DNA from 4 places in the Sodalis sp. RH21 genome. Region 4 is predicted to be linked to each of the others. Evidence: predicted binding sites of a transcription regulator. Region 4 holds the regulator's gene; each other region holds the start of a gene.
The links. The regulator CRP, encoded in region 4, controls carbon source genes, mostly activating them, when cyclic AMP is high. The targets are predictions, from matches to a motif close to ATGTGANNNNNNTCACAT.
Positions count from the first base shown of each region.

Region 1: the regulator CRP is predicted to act here: its motif matches at 2,422-2,439, upstream of azuC (stress response protein AzuC).
Region 2: the regulator CRP is predicted to act here: its motif matches at 2,155-2,172, upstream of rbsD (D-ribose pyranase).
Region 3: the regulator CRP is predicted to act here: its motif matches at 1,615-1,632, upstream of psiE (phosphate-starvation-inducible protein PsiE).

Region 1 is NZ_CP178732.1:4,422,728-4,426,754, forward strand. Features, by position in the region: gene ACL2XP_RS20405 (fatty acid desaturase) at 1-116, opposite strand, end outside; gene ACL2XP_RS20410 (SDR family NAD(P)-dependent oxidoreductase) at 313-1,107, shown strand; gene ACL2XP_RS20415 (hypothetical protein) at 1,100-1,354, opposite strand; gene ACL2XP_RS20420 (acyl-CoA thioesterase) at 1,398-1,799, shown strand; gene bhsA (multiple stress resistance protein BhsA) at 1,903-2,160, opposite strand; gene azuC (stress response protein AzuC) at 2,525-2,608, shown strand; gene ACL2XP_RS20435 (MFS transporter) at 2,709-3,929, opposite strand.
Region 2 is NZ_CP178732.1:5,918,342-5,922,368, forward strand. Features, by position in the region: gene pfkA (6-phosphofructokinase) at 1-814, shown strand, start outside; gene ACL2XP_RS27365 (sulfate ABC transporter substrate-binding protein) at 1,082-2,071, shown strand; gene rbsD (D-ribose pyranase) at 2,254-2,673, shown strand; gene rbsA (ribose ABC transporter ATP-binding protein RbsA) at 2,681-4,027, shown strand, end outside.
Region 3 is NZ_CP178732.1:728,872-732,898, reverse strand. Features, by position in the region: gene ACL2XP_RS03420 (GlxA family transcriptional regulator) at 1-376, shown strand, start outside; gene ACL2XP_RS03415 (LysE family translocator) at 398-1,006, shown strand; gene psiE (phosphate-starvation-inducible protein PsiE) at 1,156-1,554, opposite strand; gene ACL2XP_RS03405 (CPBP family intramembrane glutamic endopeptidase) at 2,033-2,848, shown strand; gene ACL2XP_RS03400 (hypothetical protein) at 2,892-3,209, opposite strand; gene ACL2XP_RS03395 (hypothetical protein) at 3,768-4,027, opposite strand, start outside.
Region 4 is NZ_CP178732.1:219,089-223,115, reverse strand. Features, by position in the region: gene ACL2XP_RS00985 (phosphoribulokinase) at 81-950, shown strand; gene ACL2XP_RS00980 (OsmC family protein) at 1,001-1,423, opposite strand; gene crp (cAMP-activated global transcriptional regulator CRP) at 1,738-2,370, shown strand; gene ACL2XP_RS00970 (YccS/YhfK family putative transporter) at 2,443-4,027, shown strand, end outside.

The DNA of each region.
Region 1 (4,027 bases), 1.8 Mb from region 4:
ATCAGCCCCCAGGTGGGTAGTTCCAGCCGCCAATACGGGGATTGAGACCATTGCCTGATGCGGACGCGCTGCCCGTCATGCAAATATGAGGCGGTACTTTTTTCGGACGAAGGCATAACGTTTTCCCGGGCGGTTTTATCCCCCCAGTATTCATCAGGCCGTTTCGGGCGCCAACGAATAAAAATAGCAATAGAATGCTGAAAAACGCCAGCTAAACGCATGAATTCGACGCGCGTTACCGGCCAGGCTAAGCTGTGATACACGATGTCCCGGCAGGGGCTCCCTTTATCATCTTGTTTTTAGGAGAATGCCATGCATATCGATCTCACTGGTAAAACCGCCATCGTTACCGCATCCACCGGCGGTATTGGCTTGGCCATCGCTATGGGACTGGCGCGCGCCGGCGCGTCGGTGGTAATCAACGGCCGCAGCCAGGATACGGTGGACAAAGCCCTGGGCCAGATAAAACGGGCGTTGCCGCAGGCCAGCGCGCGGGGCGTGGCGGCGGATTTGTCCGATGCGGCGGGCGTCGCCCGGATCGCCGGCGCGGTGGCTAGCGCGGATATTTTGGTGAATAACGCCGGTATCTACGGCCAGAAACCCTTTTTTGAGATTGCCGATGACGAATGGGAACATTATTTCCAAACCAACGTCATGTCCGGTATTCGCCTGTCACGCTTTTATTTGCAAGGCATGCTCGATCGCGACTGGGGACGTATCGTTTTTATCTCTTCCGAGTCGGCGCTGAATATTCCGCCGGACATGATTCACTACGGCATGACCAAAACCGCGCAGTTGGCCGTGGCGGGCGGGCTGGCCAGACTTGCCGCCGGCAGCCGGGTGACGGTGAATTCCGTATTACCGGGTCCGACGCTTTCCGACGGCGTCAGGGAGATGCTAAAGGATTCCGCGGCCGAGGCCGGCATCAGCATTGAACAAGCCGGGGCGAATTTTGTGCGCCAACAGCGTTCCACCTCGATTCTCCAGCGCTTGGCCACCCCCGAAGAGATCGCCAACCTGGTGATCTATACCTGCTCGCCGCAGGCTTCCGCCACCACCGGCGCCGCCCTGCGCGCGGACGGCGGCGTAATAAACAGTATTATTTAAGCGGCGTCGCGCCGGCCGGGGCGTTTATCGGGATGTTCGTCCTGAAGGATATCAAGCCCGTCGTCCCGTGATCCCCTTCTCCCGCCAGGCGGCGGAAGCTTTTATCGGCGGGCGGATACCCCGCGCCTCCCGCCATGACTTCCGGCGCGTTGGCAAAGCCGACCATACCCCCTGAAATACGGGATTTTACGCCATCCCGGATAAATTTATAGTCGGCCCGCTGTGCTGTCCGCGACGGATGAGGCATAATCTCCTCACGTTTTTTGTTAAAAAGATGTAAAGGCATTGCTATGCAAGATGTGTTAAATGCGGAAATACAGCAAAAAATAGCCCGCTCCGTCACTACGGTCGCCAAAGTGGTGTTTCCCACCACCATCAATCACCACTCCACGCTCTTTGGGGGCACCGCCCTGGCCTGGATGGACGAAGTTTCCTTTATCACCGCCACCCGTTTTTGCCGTAAACGCCTGGTAACGGTGTCTACGGAAAAAATCAGCTTCACCCGTCCCATTCCCTCGGGAACCATTATTGAATTGGTGGGTACAGTCGGCCGCGTCGGCACCACCAGCATCGCCGTGGATGTCTCGATTTTCCTGGAAAACATGTACGAAGAAGGACGGGAAGAAGTGGTGCATGGGAGGTTTAATTTTGTCGCGGTGGATGACAACGACAAAGCCGTCCCGCTGTTTTAAGCCATAAAAAACGCCGGCGGAGGTTTGCCCCCAACGCCGGCGTCTTATCTTTCATACCCTGGCGTGGGAGCCCGGGTTACCCCGCTCCTCCGCCGGCAGGCGATTACTGATAAATTACCGCGGTACCGTGCAGGTTATTCTGGCCTGAAGTAGAGGTAATCTGGAACGACTTGGCGCCGGACTGCGCGGCCTTGGCGGCTAACTCGTTTTCCAAAGATGACAGGCTGGCCCCGCCGGTGGCATTAATCACGCCCACTTTTTGCTGATTAGCCGGTGCGGAATCCACCAGCTGGGCGGCAAAAGTACCAAAAGACACGGAGCCCAGGATTAAAGCGGCGATAGCGGTTTTAACGTTTTTCATGATAGGTGTTCCCAAATAAGGTTAGTAAAATTGTTGTTTGTGCCGTTAATTTCTTAACGGTCGATAACTAAATACTAATCCTCTTTCGGCAGCCGATCAACATATTTTATTATCAATCGTTAATATATTACGCATCTAATTGATAAATATTGAAATTTAATCTTAACCGTCGCGGATTTTGTTAAAGGGAAAGCCCCCCGCTAAGATAATGCATGACTAGATTCGAGCTTTTGCCCGATAGTTAAAAAAATGCTCTTTTTTATGTGATGTTAATCACATATAGTTGCATTTTTGTGATGCAAGTCATAATATTGTTACATCAAGCGCAAACACTATACCGGGCAACCTGATTGGGGAAATGCATATGAAATTCCGTAAACTGCTGAAAAAAATCCTGCTGTCTTATGTTAATACCGTAAAAGACGTGCCGCCGGGCGCAATGTATTAAGCATTAAGATCTCTGGAAAGCTGCTTCGGCAGCTTTTTTTTTGCAGGCAAAAAAACCCGATCCCCGTAGCCAGCCAACCCATTTCATTCCGCTGCACCTCTTATGCCATCGTATTCGATGAAGCGGCTGGCGCCATCAACCTCAGGGTCGCAAGCCAAAACCCCAAGGCCGATAAACTGACCGCGGCGCCTAGAAAACACACGCCCGACCAACCGGCATACGCATAAGTTGCTGTCGTGGCCATCGCCCCCAGCCCGCTGCCGATCGCATAAAACAGCATATAAATACCCACCAGCCGGCTGTGTGCTTCCGGCCTGGTGCGGAAAATCATACTTTGGTTGGTCACATGCAGCGCCTGTCCGCCGAGATCGAGCAGTACGATGCCGGCAAGCAAAGCCCAGAGCGACGACCCCATCAACGACAATGGCCACCAAGCCAGCACCAGCAACACGAGCGCAACGGCGCTCGCTCGTTGACCGTACCCCCGATCCGCCCACTTCCCGGCACGCGCGGCGGCCAGGGCGCCCGCTACGCCGGCCAGCCCGAAAGCGCCGATGACGGTATGCGAAAACCCATAAGGCGGCGCGCTGAGGGGCAGCGCCAATGCACTCCAAAAGATATTGAAAGCAGCGAACATCAGCAGCGCAAGCACGCCGCGAATCAGCAACACCCGTTCCTCGCGCAGCAATGCAAACATCGATACGATCAAACGCGGATAGCTTGGGGCATCGGATGGGATGGGTAAGGCCGGTAGCCGTCGCCACATCGGTAGCGCCAGCGCCAGCATCATTGCGGCGGCGCAGAAATAGACTCCGCGCCAACCCGCCAGATCGCTGACCCCGCCGGCAAACACCCGTGCCAGCAACAAGCCGATAAACACGCCGCCCTGCGCCGCCCCCACCACTCCGCCCCGCTCCTCGGGCGCGGCAGCGCTGGCCGCATAGGCAATCAGACCCTGCGTCATTGCCGTACCCAGCAGGCCGACCCCGAGCATGCCGGCCAACAATACCGTCGTGGATTGCGCCAGCCCCACAAGACCCAACGCGGCCACGAGCGCCAGCAACTGCGCGATCATAAGACGACGGCGATCCACGCGATCCCCCAGCGGCACCAGCAGCAGCAAAGCCAACGCGCATCCGGCCTGCGTGGCGGTCACTATCCCGCCGACGGCGGCATGGCTGATATTGAAATCCAGCGCCAGCGCGTCCAGCAGCGGCTGCGCGTAATAAACATTGGCAACGCACAAACCACTGGCAGCAGCGAACAGCAGCACCAGGGCCTGCGGCATGGGCGCTGCGGACGAAATACGGGAACCGACCATAACCACCAACCTTTGCAATCCAGTTTCAAAACAAAACTGATTGAATCATAGGTAGTCTGGTTTTAAAATGCAACCCGAAGCCCAGGAATTCCAACCCA
Region 2 (4,027 bases), 270 kb from region 4:
GAAGAAGCTGGATCGCTATAGCGTGTCGGATATGATTAACCGTGGCGGTACTTTTCTGGGCTCCGCGCGTTTCCCCGAATTCCGGGAAGAGGGCACGCGCGCTATTTCCATTGAAAATATGAATAAGCGCGGGCTTGATGCGCTGGTGGTGATCGGCGGCGACGGCTCTTATATGGGCGCCAAACGCCTCACGGAAATGGGATTTCCCTGCATCGGCCTGCCCGGCACCATTGATAACGACGTTGCGGGCACCGATTACACCATAGGTTATTTCACCGCCCTGGAAACCGTGGTCGAAGCCATTGACCGCCTGCGCGATACCTCTTCTTCGCACCAGCGTATTTCCATTGTCGAAGTCATGGGGCGCTATTGCGGCGATCTCACCATGTCGGCGGCGATTGCCGGCGGTTGTGAATTTATCGTATTACCCGAGGTGGAATTTAAACCGGACGATTTGGTCTACGAAATCAAAGCCGGCATCGCCAAAGGTAAAAAACACGCTATTGTCGCCATCACCGAGCATATCTGCAATGTCAGCGAGCTGGCGCAATATATAGAAAAAGAGACCGGACGTGAAACCCGCGCCACGGTTTTGGGGCATATCCAGCGCGGCGGCAGCCCGGTGGCCTATGATCGTATCCTGGCCTCGCGCATGGGTGCCTACTCAATCGAGCTGTTGTTGCAAGGCTACGGCGGACGCTGCGTCGGCGTACAGAACGAAAAGCTGGTGCATCACGATATTATTGATGCCATTGAAAACATGAAGCGGCCGTTTAAAAGCGATCTGCTGGAATGCGCTAAAAAACTGTATTGATTGGCGGGTCATGTTGCTCTCAGGGATGAGGGCCAAACCCGGTTAATGCCGCGAATTTACTCTCTCCAGAACGCTATTCACGCCCTGTTTCCCCACCCGCTTAATTCTCCGCGCCTACCCCATCAGCCCGCTCGCGTAGCGTTAATTCCCCGGTTATCTCTTTTACTTATATAAATTACGTTTTTATTCTTTAAATCACGCCGCAATTTCTGACACTCTCTCCTAACGCGATATGCACCTTACACAATACTCTTGGGGAGTGGAACGATGTCGAAATGGCAAGCAGGGCTGTTATTGATTTTATTATCGGGGAGCGCGTTGGCGAAGGACATTCAGCTCCTGAACGTTTCTTACGATCCGACGCGGGAACTGTATCAAGATTACAATGCGGCGTTCAGCAAATATTGGCAGGGCAAAACCGGCGATAAAGTCACGATTCGCCAGTCCCATGGCGGTTCCGGCAAGCAGGCAACCTCGGTTATCAACGGTATTGATGCCGATGTGGTGACGCTGGCCCTGGCCTATGATGTGGATGCCATCGCCGAGCGCGGCGTGATCGATAAAAATTGGATCACGCGCCTGCCGGATAACTCTGCGCCTTATACCTCCACTATTGTTTTCCTGGTACGCAAGGGCAACCCGAAACAAATTCATGACTGGCCGGATCTGGCGAAACCCGGGATTTCCATCATTACCCCGAATCCGAAAACGTCCGGCGGCGCACGCTGGAATTACCTGGCCGCATGGGGATACGCGCTGCATCATAATAATAACGATCAGGCTAAAGCCCAGGATTTCGTCAAATCCGTATTTAAAAACGTCGAGGTCCTGGATTCCGGCGCCCGCGGCGCGACCAATACCTTTGTGGAACGAGGCATCGGCGATGTGCTGATCGCGTGGGAAAACGAAGCGCTGCTGGCCGTTAATGAAGTCGGCAAAGATAAATACGACATCGTCGTGCCCAGCGAGTCCATCCTGGCGGAACCGACCGTGTCGGTGGTCGACAAAATCGTCGACAAACGGGGCACGCGCGATGTTGCCACGGAATACCTGAAGTACCTCTATTCAACGGAAGGGCAGCGCATCGCCGCGAAAAATTATTATCGTCCCCGCGACGCCGCAGTGGCCAAAGAGTTTGCCAAGGAATTCCCGCAGTTGAAATTGTTTACCCTGGCCGAAACGTTCGGCGATTGGCAGCAGGCGCAGAAAGTACATTTCTCCAACGGCGGCAGCTTCGATCAAATTAACCAGCGTTAATTACGGATAAGCGCCGTACTTCATACCGTCGGTGGGTTCCTTAAACAGGGACCCGCCGGTTTTTTTATCTTGCCAGCGAAACGTTTCGATGGCGATCACATTTTTGACTGAATGATCTTGTTTAGCGATCTCTTTTTGATTATTTTCTTCCTCAGCGAAACGTTTCGCTGGGAGAAATGAACATGAAAAAAGGGTTACTACTGAACGCCGACGTCTCCGCGCTCATTTCCCGTTTAGGCCATACCGATGAAGTGGCCATTGCCGACGCTGGCCTGCCCGTTCCCGCCGCCACCCTCAGAATAGATCTGGCGTTGACCCACGGCGTGCCGGCATTTATGCAGGTGGTCGAGGTGGTGACCAGCGAAATGCAGGTGGAAAAGGCCATCCTGGCCCAAGAGATCAAGACCCATAACCCGCAGTTGCATCAGGAACTGCTGGCGCTGCTGTCCCAGCTTGAACAGCGGCAGGGGAATACCATCACCACGGAATATATCAGCCACCAGGCGTTCAAAACGCGCACCGGCCAAAGCCGTGCGGTTATCCGCAGCGGTGAGTGCTCGCCCTTTGCCAACGTTATCCTATGCTCCGGCGTCACTTTCTGAGGTTCTTATGCAACCGTTACTGCAACTGACAGGGATCGATAAATCGTTTCCGGGAGTGAAAGCGCTCTCCGGCGCGGCGCTGGCGGTGTATCCCGGCCGGGTAATGGCCCTGGTGGGGGAAAACGGCGCCGGTAAATCCACCATGATGAAGGTACTGACCGGTATCTACAGCAAAGATGCCGGTACCCTCGCTTTCCAGGGGCACGAAGTGACGTTCAGCGGGCCGAAGGCCTCGCAGGAGGCCGGCATCGGGATTATCCATCAGGAGCTGAACCTGATTCCCCAATTGACCATTGCTGAAAATATTTTCCTTGGCCGGGAGTTTCTTAACCGTTTCGGCGGTATTGACTGGCCGCGGATGTATAGCGAAGCGGACCGGCTGCTGGCACGGCTGAATTTACATTACAGCAGCCACCGGCTGGTGGGGGATTTGTCGATTGGCGATCAGCAAATGGTGGAGATCGCCAAGGTGATCAGCTTCAAGTCCCAGGTCATTATCATGGATGAGCCGACGGATGCCCTGACCGATACGGAAACGGCATCGCTGTTTAGCGTTATCAATGAACTGAAACAGCAGGGCTGCGGCATCGTTTATATTTCCCATCGGCTAAAAGAGATTTTTGAAATCTGCGACGATGTGACGGTTATGCGCGACGGCCAGTTTATCGCCGAGCGTCCGGTAAGCGAATTAGAAGAAGACACGCTGATTGAAATGATGGTGGGCCGCCGTCTGGAAGAACAATATCCGCGTATCCATATGGACCCGGGGGCGGAATGCCTGGTGGTGAGCCATCTCTCCGGCCCAGGCGTGTTTGATGTCAGTTTTACCCTGCGCCATAGCGAAATCCTCGGCGTGGCCGGGTTAATGGGCGCCGGTCGCACCGAGCTGATGAAAACCCTGTATGGCGCGGCCAAACGCACCGGCGGCGCCGTCATGCTCGACGGCCGGGCCGTCGTCGCCAGGACGCCGCAGGATGGGCTGGCCAACGGCATCGTATACATCTCCGAAGATCGTAAACGCGATGGCCTGGTGCTGGGCATGTCGGTGAAAGAAAACATGACGCTGACCGCCCTGCGCTATTTCAGCCATCAGGCCGGTTGGCTGAAGCATGCCGATGAACAGCAGGCGGTAGGCGATTTTATCCGTTTATTTAATATCAAAACGCCGTCCATGGAACAGCCTATCGGCCTGCTCTCTGGCGGTAACCAGCAAAAAGTCGCCATCGCCCGCGGGTTGATGACCCGGCCCAAAGTGCTGATCCTCGATGAGCCGACCCGCGGCGTCGATGTCGGCGCCAAAAAAGAAATTTATCAATTAATCAATCAGTTCAAGCAAGAGGGGCTGAGCATCATT
Region 3 (4,027 bases), 510 kb from region 4:
CCCGGTGGGCCAACTCCATTTTAGCCGTCGGGGCAGAACGTCGCTGGCGGGCCGTTCGTCGCTGCAGGACCTCCAGCGCTGGGCGATCGCCCATCTCGACGCGATAAAAAATGTCAAAACCCTCGCCGGGCACATGAATCTGAGCGTTCGCCATTTTACGCGTATTTTCCAGCAGGAACTGAACACCACGCCGGCGGAGTGGCTGGAACAGGAAAGAGTGGCCAAAGCCCGTTATTTACTGGAATCAAGCCCGGCGGCGCCTAAAGAAATCGCTGCCGAATGCGGTTTTTCCAGCGTCGATATCCTGCGCCGCACCTTTTTGCGGCAGCTTAACACCACGCCGACGGAATACCGCAAATACTATCTGGGCAATTAATTAACGGGAGAGGGCTACTTTATGGATCTGGCGGGTTTTTTACTGGCGATATTCCCCATAGCGCTCTCACCCGGGGCCAGCTTTACCCTGGGGATGACCAATGCCGTCAACCAGGGCGCCCGCGGGCTGCCGACGGTGATAATCGGCACGGCGCTGGGCATTTATACCCACGCCTTTTTAGCCGGGCTGGGCATCACCACCCTGGTCGCCCATTATGGCGTTTTACTTACCGGCATAAAGCTTTTCGGCACGCTCTATTTAACCTACCTGGCGATAAAATTAATTAACGCCGGCCTAAGCCGGGCGCCCGCGGCGGGGCAAGCCGGGGCCAAAGCCATCGGCATCAAGGAAGCGTACGCGGCGAATGTGCTCAACGCCAAGGCGATTTTATTATACCTTGCCGTGGCGCCGCAATTTTTGCCCGCGGCGCAAATGACCCTGTGGAATTTTGGCGTTCTGGCATCGATTCACATTGCCATCATGGCGGTCTGGCTGGTGGTGGCCGGTTATTTGCTTATTGTCGCCGCGGCCAAAGTCAATTTTGCCCTGCTGACCAAAATCATCAATATCGGCGGCGGCGGCCTATTGCTGTATTTTACCCTGGCCCCTTACCTGCACGTATCATTTTGACCGCGCCGGCATTCCCCTCGCCGAGCCGTCGAATGCGTCAGGGGAGTGGCTGATAGCCCAGGGCTGACGGCGCAATACTGCGCCGCGGCCAAGGCGGATTATCGGTAGCCTGTCCGCCGCCGTTGAACGGCGGCGGCTTCGCGCCCGGGTTACTCGCGTTTAAGACGATTGCTATTGGCCAGCCACAGCGTAATCACCAGAATCAGGATCGCCGCCGAGTAAAAGAGGGTATCCTGCGGGTTTTTATGATCGATAATAATCAGGCGGATAATGGCGGTAATGCCGATATAGACAAAGTAGCGCAGCGGAAAGTGGTAACCGGACTGGAAATATTTCACAATCAGCGCAATAAACTCAAAATAAAGAAAATAATTTACAATACCTTCAATCAGTAAAAACGAGGACGCCTGATCGTCGGTATTCAGCATCGCCCAAGCTAAGTGAAGCGTTTCCTTGCCTAAAAATACGATCAGAATCAGGCCCAGGAATACCAGGCCAATATTTAAAATCATCTGCAGCGCGCTCGCCACACGCAGACTGGTAATCATATCCACACCTCATTGCCATCGTTATTCGCAGAGAAATCACTGCCAGCATAACATGACTTTGTGTGACGCAGATCACAATTTTAAGCGCTATGACGTGTTTTGAACGGCCGGTGCCACAAAAGATAGGAAGCCAGATAAGGCGCCGATAGTTGCCCGGCGCTTGAAAATATAAGATAAAATCAATTAAATTCTGAAAGTCCGCGGGCGTGCTATGCGCTGGCTATACTGACATGCGATATTAATAGGCATAAAATATAATTTACTGATTATTGATAAAATCATTATCCGTCTAATCTTAACCGCCGCTATTAATATTTATCCCTGAATTCAGGCCGCGGTACGGATTGATTTTCATCCGGCATAATAAATTATTTATTTCACTTTTCCAGCGCGTTCAATCTATGATAAAACACTGAGCACAAAACAATAACGTTATTAGATCGCATAACGTTAACAGGGACGTTAAACGGGGGTTATAATGTGGGTGTTACTTGCCGCTGCGCTGGCTTTTTTGCCCTTCCGGCGGTATCCGGCAATTTTTTTATTATCCGCCGCCGTGGCGTGGGCCTATTTCCAAGGGGTATTGACCCTTTATGCCATCGGTTTTCTCATAGCCTGCGCCGTCATCGCGCGGACCGCCCGCGCACCGTTGAATAAGCAAACCTTGGCGGTGGTTCGTGAAGCGGCGCTGGTGCTGGCGTCGCTGGCCCTGTTCCTGCATAAGGCGCCGGGGTTCAGCAATCCCAAGATATTGGACGGCGTGGTGGCCGGGGCCCATAGCGCGCCGTTAACGCTATATTTTAATTTTGATAAAGCAATCATTCCGTTTTTACTGTTAGCCGCCCTGCCGACGCTATTTTATTATCGGCGCTCGTCAACCCAGCCCCGCTGGCACTGGCTGTTGCTGATAATCAGCGTACCCTTGCTACTTTTGCTAGCCGTGGGGACGGGGGGGCTGGCCATTGAACCGCATAATCCGCCGTGGTTGTGGACTTTTATTCTGGCAAATCTGTTTTTTGTTTCCCTGGCCGAAGAAGCGCTGTTTCGCGGATATTTACAGCAACGCTTATCGGGTTGGCTGGGCAATTATGCCGGATTATTTATCACCGCCGCCATTTTTGGCGCTGCGCATATCGGCGGCGGCGCGCTGCTGGCGATCTTTGCGGGTTTGGCGGGGGTTATTTACGGACTGGGCTGGTTATGGAGCGGCCGGCTGTGGGTGGCCACGCTATTTCATTTTGCGCTAAACCTGCTGCATTTATTGTTTTTTACCTATCCGTTTTATCAGCGGTAAGGCGGTATTAAATAATGCCTGCCCGGTGGGATATCAGCGCCGTTTAATCGTCGTTCACCACTTCAACTTTCAATTTTTTGCTGTTTAGCACGCCTTTCAATTGATAGAGAACGCTGTTGTCGCCGCAGCTCACCAGCACATCCCCATCCCAGTCCATACGTAGCCGGCTCGGTGACGGGCAGCGATATCCGGCGTGCTTGATGGCCTGCTGCGCCATTTGATCGAGTTTTATCTGCCGCGGGCTGGTCATATTATGCAGCGCGGGCACGCGCCACCCGTCCGCGTCGGCAAACAGCCTCGACAGCGCAAACAGCAGCAAAGTAATCACAAACAGAGCGTTCAGATGGCGAGTATCATTCATCTTGAGATGCCCAACGATAGAAAGCGCAACTGTAGCCGAGAAATACCCCTTAGACAATGATATGGCGCTATCTTTTCGCAAACCAGATCACGTGCAGCCGTTTCCTATGTCGGGGGCGCATGTCCACGCGGATCACCCTATCCGGCACGGCCGCAATGGATAAGCCCGGAGGATAACGCCGCAGGGCCGACCCGGACCGCGGCTTAAGGCACCGCGACCACGGAAATGATGCGGAAACCGGCGGACCCGGCCTTATGAAACCTTGCAGTGTCTTCACTCACCGCCTCCGAGACCTCGGGGCTTAAAACGGTAAGCTGATTGTCGCTGGTTAAAAACAGTTCTTCGGCATGGGCCGTGGTCCCATCATTATGTTCATAAGCCACTTTGTATGTCGCACTCAAAATATCTCACCTTGTTTCAATCATTAACCAGTAGGCACCAAAAAAGCCCCGTTGGCGCTACCCAGAGGTTACGGGGTATGACAACATTATAATACTAACTTTAGCATTCGGCAGAGGTTTATTGATGAACATTAACACGTCATGGCGATTAGCCGGGTTAACATGTCGAGACCATTTCAAAAGCCGTTTTTAAAACGCCCCGATTAAGAAACGTTATCTGAGAACCCGTGCCGGTATCCTTTGATGCGTCAACCAGTAGCTCCTCTCTTAAAGAGATATGGGTATCCGAAACATTCATCTCCTGTTTCTCAAGACCTTTCTCATTAAAAAGCATATGTATTTTTACCGTAGATGATATATTCCCTTGGTTATGTCCCAAGGTTTTCAATGCCTGGGGAGTCTTGCCATACGCCGACA
Region 4 (4,027 bases):
AAACATGATAACAATTATCCTGGGCTTGAGTGCCTGGCATATGTTAATCACGCAGCGTTTCAACCGAGCATAGGGTTACCATGTCGACAAAACACCCAATTATTGCCGTTACCGGCTCCAGCGGGGCGGGCACCACCACCACCAGCCTGGCGTTTCGTAAAATTTTCCAACAGCTGAAAATCAACGCCGCGGAGCTGGAAGGGGATAGCTTTCATCATTTCACCCGGCCGGAAATGGATATGGCGATCCGCAAAGCCCGCGATCTTGGCCGCCATATCAGCTATTTCGGACCGGAAGCCAATGATTTCGGTTTACTGGAGCGTACGCTCCAGCAATACGGGCTGTCCGGACAGGGCGAGTCGCGCAAGTATCTGCATACCTACGATGAAGCCGTGCCGTACAATCAGGTTCCCGGCACGTTTACCCCCTGGCAGCCGCTGCCGGAGCCGACCGACGTGCTGTTTTACGAAGGGCTGCACGGCGGCGTGGTCACCGATCGCCATGATGTGGCGCAGCATGTGGATCTGCTGGTGGGGGTGGTGCCCATCGTTAATCTTGAATGGATTCAGAAACTGGTGCGCGATACCGGCGAGCGTGGGCATTCCCGCGAGGCGGTGATGGATTCGGTGGTGCGGTCGATGGAAGATTACATTAATTACATCACGCCGCAATTTTCCCGTACCCATATCAATTTCCAGCGGGTTCCCACCGTTGATACGTCAAATCCTTTCGCCGCCAAGGCGATTCCTTCGCTTGATGAAAGCTTTGTCGTTATTCATTTCCGCAGTTTGAATCATATTGATTTTCCTTACCTGCTGGCCATGTTGCAGGGTTCGTTTATTTCCAATATCAATACCCTGGTGGTTCCCGGCGGCAAAATGGGCCTGGCCATGGAGCTGATCGTGGGGCCGCTGGTGCAGCAATTGCTGGAAGGGAAAGAAATCAAGTAAGCGCGGGAGCTATTGATACGCCGCGACTAAGCGCGGCGCGCGTGGGTCGGTTATGCGGCGGGAGCGTGGCGTTCGGCGCGCACTTCAAAGCTGTGGGTCACATTGACCGACGCGCCGAGCATCAGGGAAACGGAACAATATTTTTCCGCCGACAGCGCGACCGCCCGTTCAACCGCCTTATCGGTCAGGCCGGCGCCGGTCACGATAAAATGCAGATTGATATGGGTAAACAGCCTGGGCGCCTCTTCACGGCGCTCGGAGGTGAGTTTCACCTCGCAGTCCCGCACGTCCTGCCGCCCCTTTTGTAAAATCGAGACAACATCGATGGCGCTACAGCCGCCGACCGACATCAATACCATTTCCATGGGGCTGGGCGCCTTCTCCCCGGCATTGCCATCCATTAAAATCTGATGGCCGGAGGATGATTCGCCTATAAAAGATAACCCTTCTACCCATTTTACTCGTGCCTGCATTATGATGACTCCAGATAAAAAGCTTTCCAGCAGACTACATTTTTGCTGGAAAAGTGGCAATGTTACCGAACATACTTCATGCTGATGCAAGACAACAGAAGACACTGCTTCAAACCTATGCTAAAAACAAGGCTGGATCGGCCTCATTGATATTGAAAGGGCAAGAGCTCGATCGGAACATCATAAAATACCAGACCCTAATAAGTTCCCTTACGTCGCTCCGTTAACGCGGAGTAAGAGAAAAATACCGCGCCGTAACAGGGAATACGATGTCCTGACTCAGGGACAGCGATGACAAAAGAGGATAACAGCGAATGGTTCTCGGCAAACCGCAAACAGACCCTACTCTCGAATGGTTCCTGTCTCATTGCCATATTCATAAGTATCCATCGAAGAGTACGCTTATACATCAGGGCGAAAAAGCAGAAACGCTTTACTACATCGTCAAGGGCGCCGTCGCGGTGCTGATTAAAGATGAAGAAGGCAAAGAGATGATCCTCTCCTATCTCAACCAGGGGGATTTCATCGGTGAATTAGGCTTATTCGAGGAAGGCCAGGAACGCAGCGCCTGGGTACGGGCTAAAACCGCCTGTGAGGTGGCCGAGATTTCTTATAAAAAATTCCGGCAGCTCATACAGGTCAATCCCGATATCCTCATGCGTTTATCCGCGCAAATGGCCAGCCGTTTGCAGGTGACCTCGGAAAAAGTCGGTAACCTGGCGTTTCTCGACGTTACCGGGCGCATTGCCCAGACTTTGCTGAATTTGGCGAAGCAACCCGACGCCATGACGCATCCCGACGGCATGCAAATCAAGATTACCCGTCAGGAAATCGGTCAGATTGTCGGCTGCTCGCGTGAAACAGTAGGCCGTATCCTTAAAATGTTGGAAGATCAGAACCTTATCTCCGCACACGGTAAAACCATTGTCGTTTACGGTACGCGCTGATAGCGTTTTAAGACAGGCGTGGTGCTCTGTGCCACGCTTTTTCCGCCGGCCGACGGTTTGCCCATAGATCCTATGTGGCGCAGGCTGATTTATCACCCCGAAGTTAACTACGCCTTACGGCAAACAATCGTATTATGCCTGCCCGTGGCGGTAGGCCTGCTATTCGGCAGCCTGCAAAACGGCCTGCTGTTCTCTTTGGTGCCCGCCTGTTGCAATATCGCCGGCCTGGATACCCTGCATAAACGTTTTTTTAAACGCCTGGCCATCGGCGGCCTGCTGTTCGCCCTTAGCAGTACGCTTATCCAAGTGTTGCTGCATCTGGCGGTGCCGCTGCCCGTGATTATGTTCGGCCTGGCGCTGCTGTTCGGCGTGACCGGCGAGATAAGCCCGCTGCACGGGCGCTTATTGCCCGCCGCCCTTATCGCCGCCATCTTTACCCTCGGCCTGGCCGGCAATGTGCCTTTTGGCGTGCCGCCGCTGTTATATATTGCCGGTACCGCCTGGTACGGATTATTCAACGGCCTGTGGTTCTGGCTGTGGAAAGAGCAGCCGATGCGGGAAACCCTCAGCCTGCTGTACCGGGAACTGGCGGATTATATCGAGGCGAAATATAGCCTGCTGACGCAGCATACCGACCCGGAGACCGCTTTGCCGCCGCTGTTTGCCCGCCAGCAAACGGTGATTGACCTGATAGCGCAGGTTTATCAGCAATTGCATATGCTCTCCGCCACTCATCAACAGCAATATAAACGCCTGCTGCGCGCCTTCCAGGTCGCGCTGGATTTACAGGAACATATCGCCGTCAGCCTGCATCAGCCCGACGAAGTGCAAAAGCTGGTGGAACAAAGCCACGCGGAGGCGGTCATCCGCTATAACGCGCGGGTGATTGCGGCGCGGCTGCGGGTGCTGGCCGACGATATCCTGTACCACCGGCCGCCGGGGCGCTTTACCATGGCCAGCGCACTCTCGGCGCTGGAAAAAATCGCCGAACGCAACCCCGACAATCCAGTCGGCCATTTTTGTTATTATCACTTCAGCCGCATCGCGCGCCTGCTGCGCACCCAGCGTCCCCTATACCGCCGCGACGTGATGGCCGACAATCAGCAGCGGCTTTCGTTCTGGCACGCGCTGATAAGCTACTGTTCCCTGAAGTCCATGGCCCTGCGCAACGCCGCCCGTTTAGGGGTGATACTGGCGATCGGCAGCAGTTTCGGATTGATGTTTAACCTGCCCAAACCGTACTGGATTTTAATGACGGTGATGTTCGTCAGCCAGAACGGTTATAACGCCACCCGGGTCCGCATCCAGCACCGGGCGCTGGGGACGCTGGCGGGGTTGTTTATCGCCGCCGGCACCCTGCGGCTGGAACTGGGCGACGGTACGATCTTGCTGTGCATGCTGGTCCTGACCCTGGCGGCCTATCTGGTGCTGCGCAAAAACTATGGCCTGGCGATGACTGGCATGACCGTGACCGCCGTCTATACGCTGCAACTGCTGTCGCTTAACGGCGCGCATTTCCTGGTGCCGCGGCTGGTGGACACGCTGCTTGGCTGTATGCTGGCGTTTGGCGGCATGTTGTGGCTGTGGCCGCAGTGGCAGAGCGGGCTGTTGCGTAAAAATGCGCATCTGGCGCTGGAGCGGGATCAGGAAGCGCTGC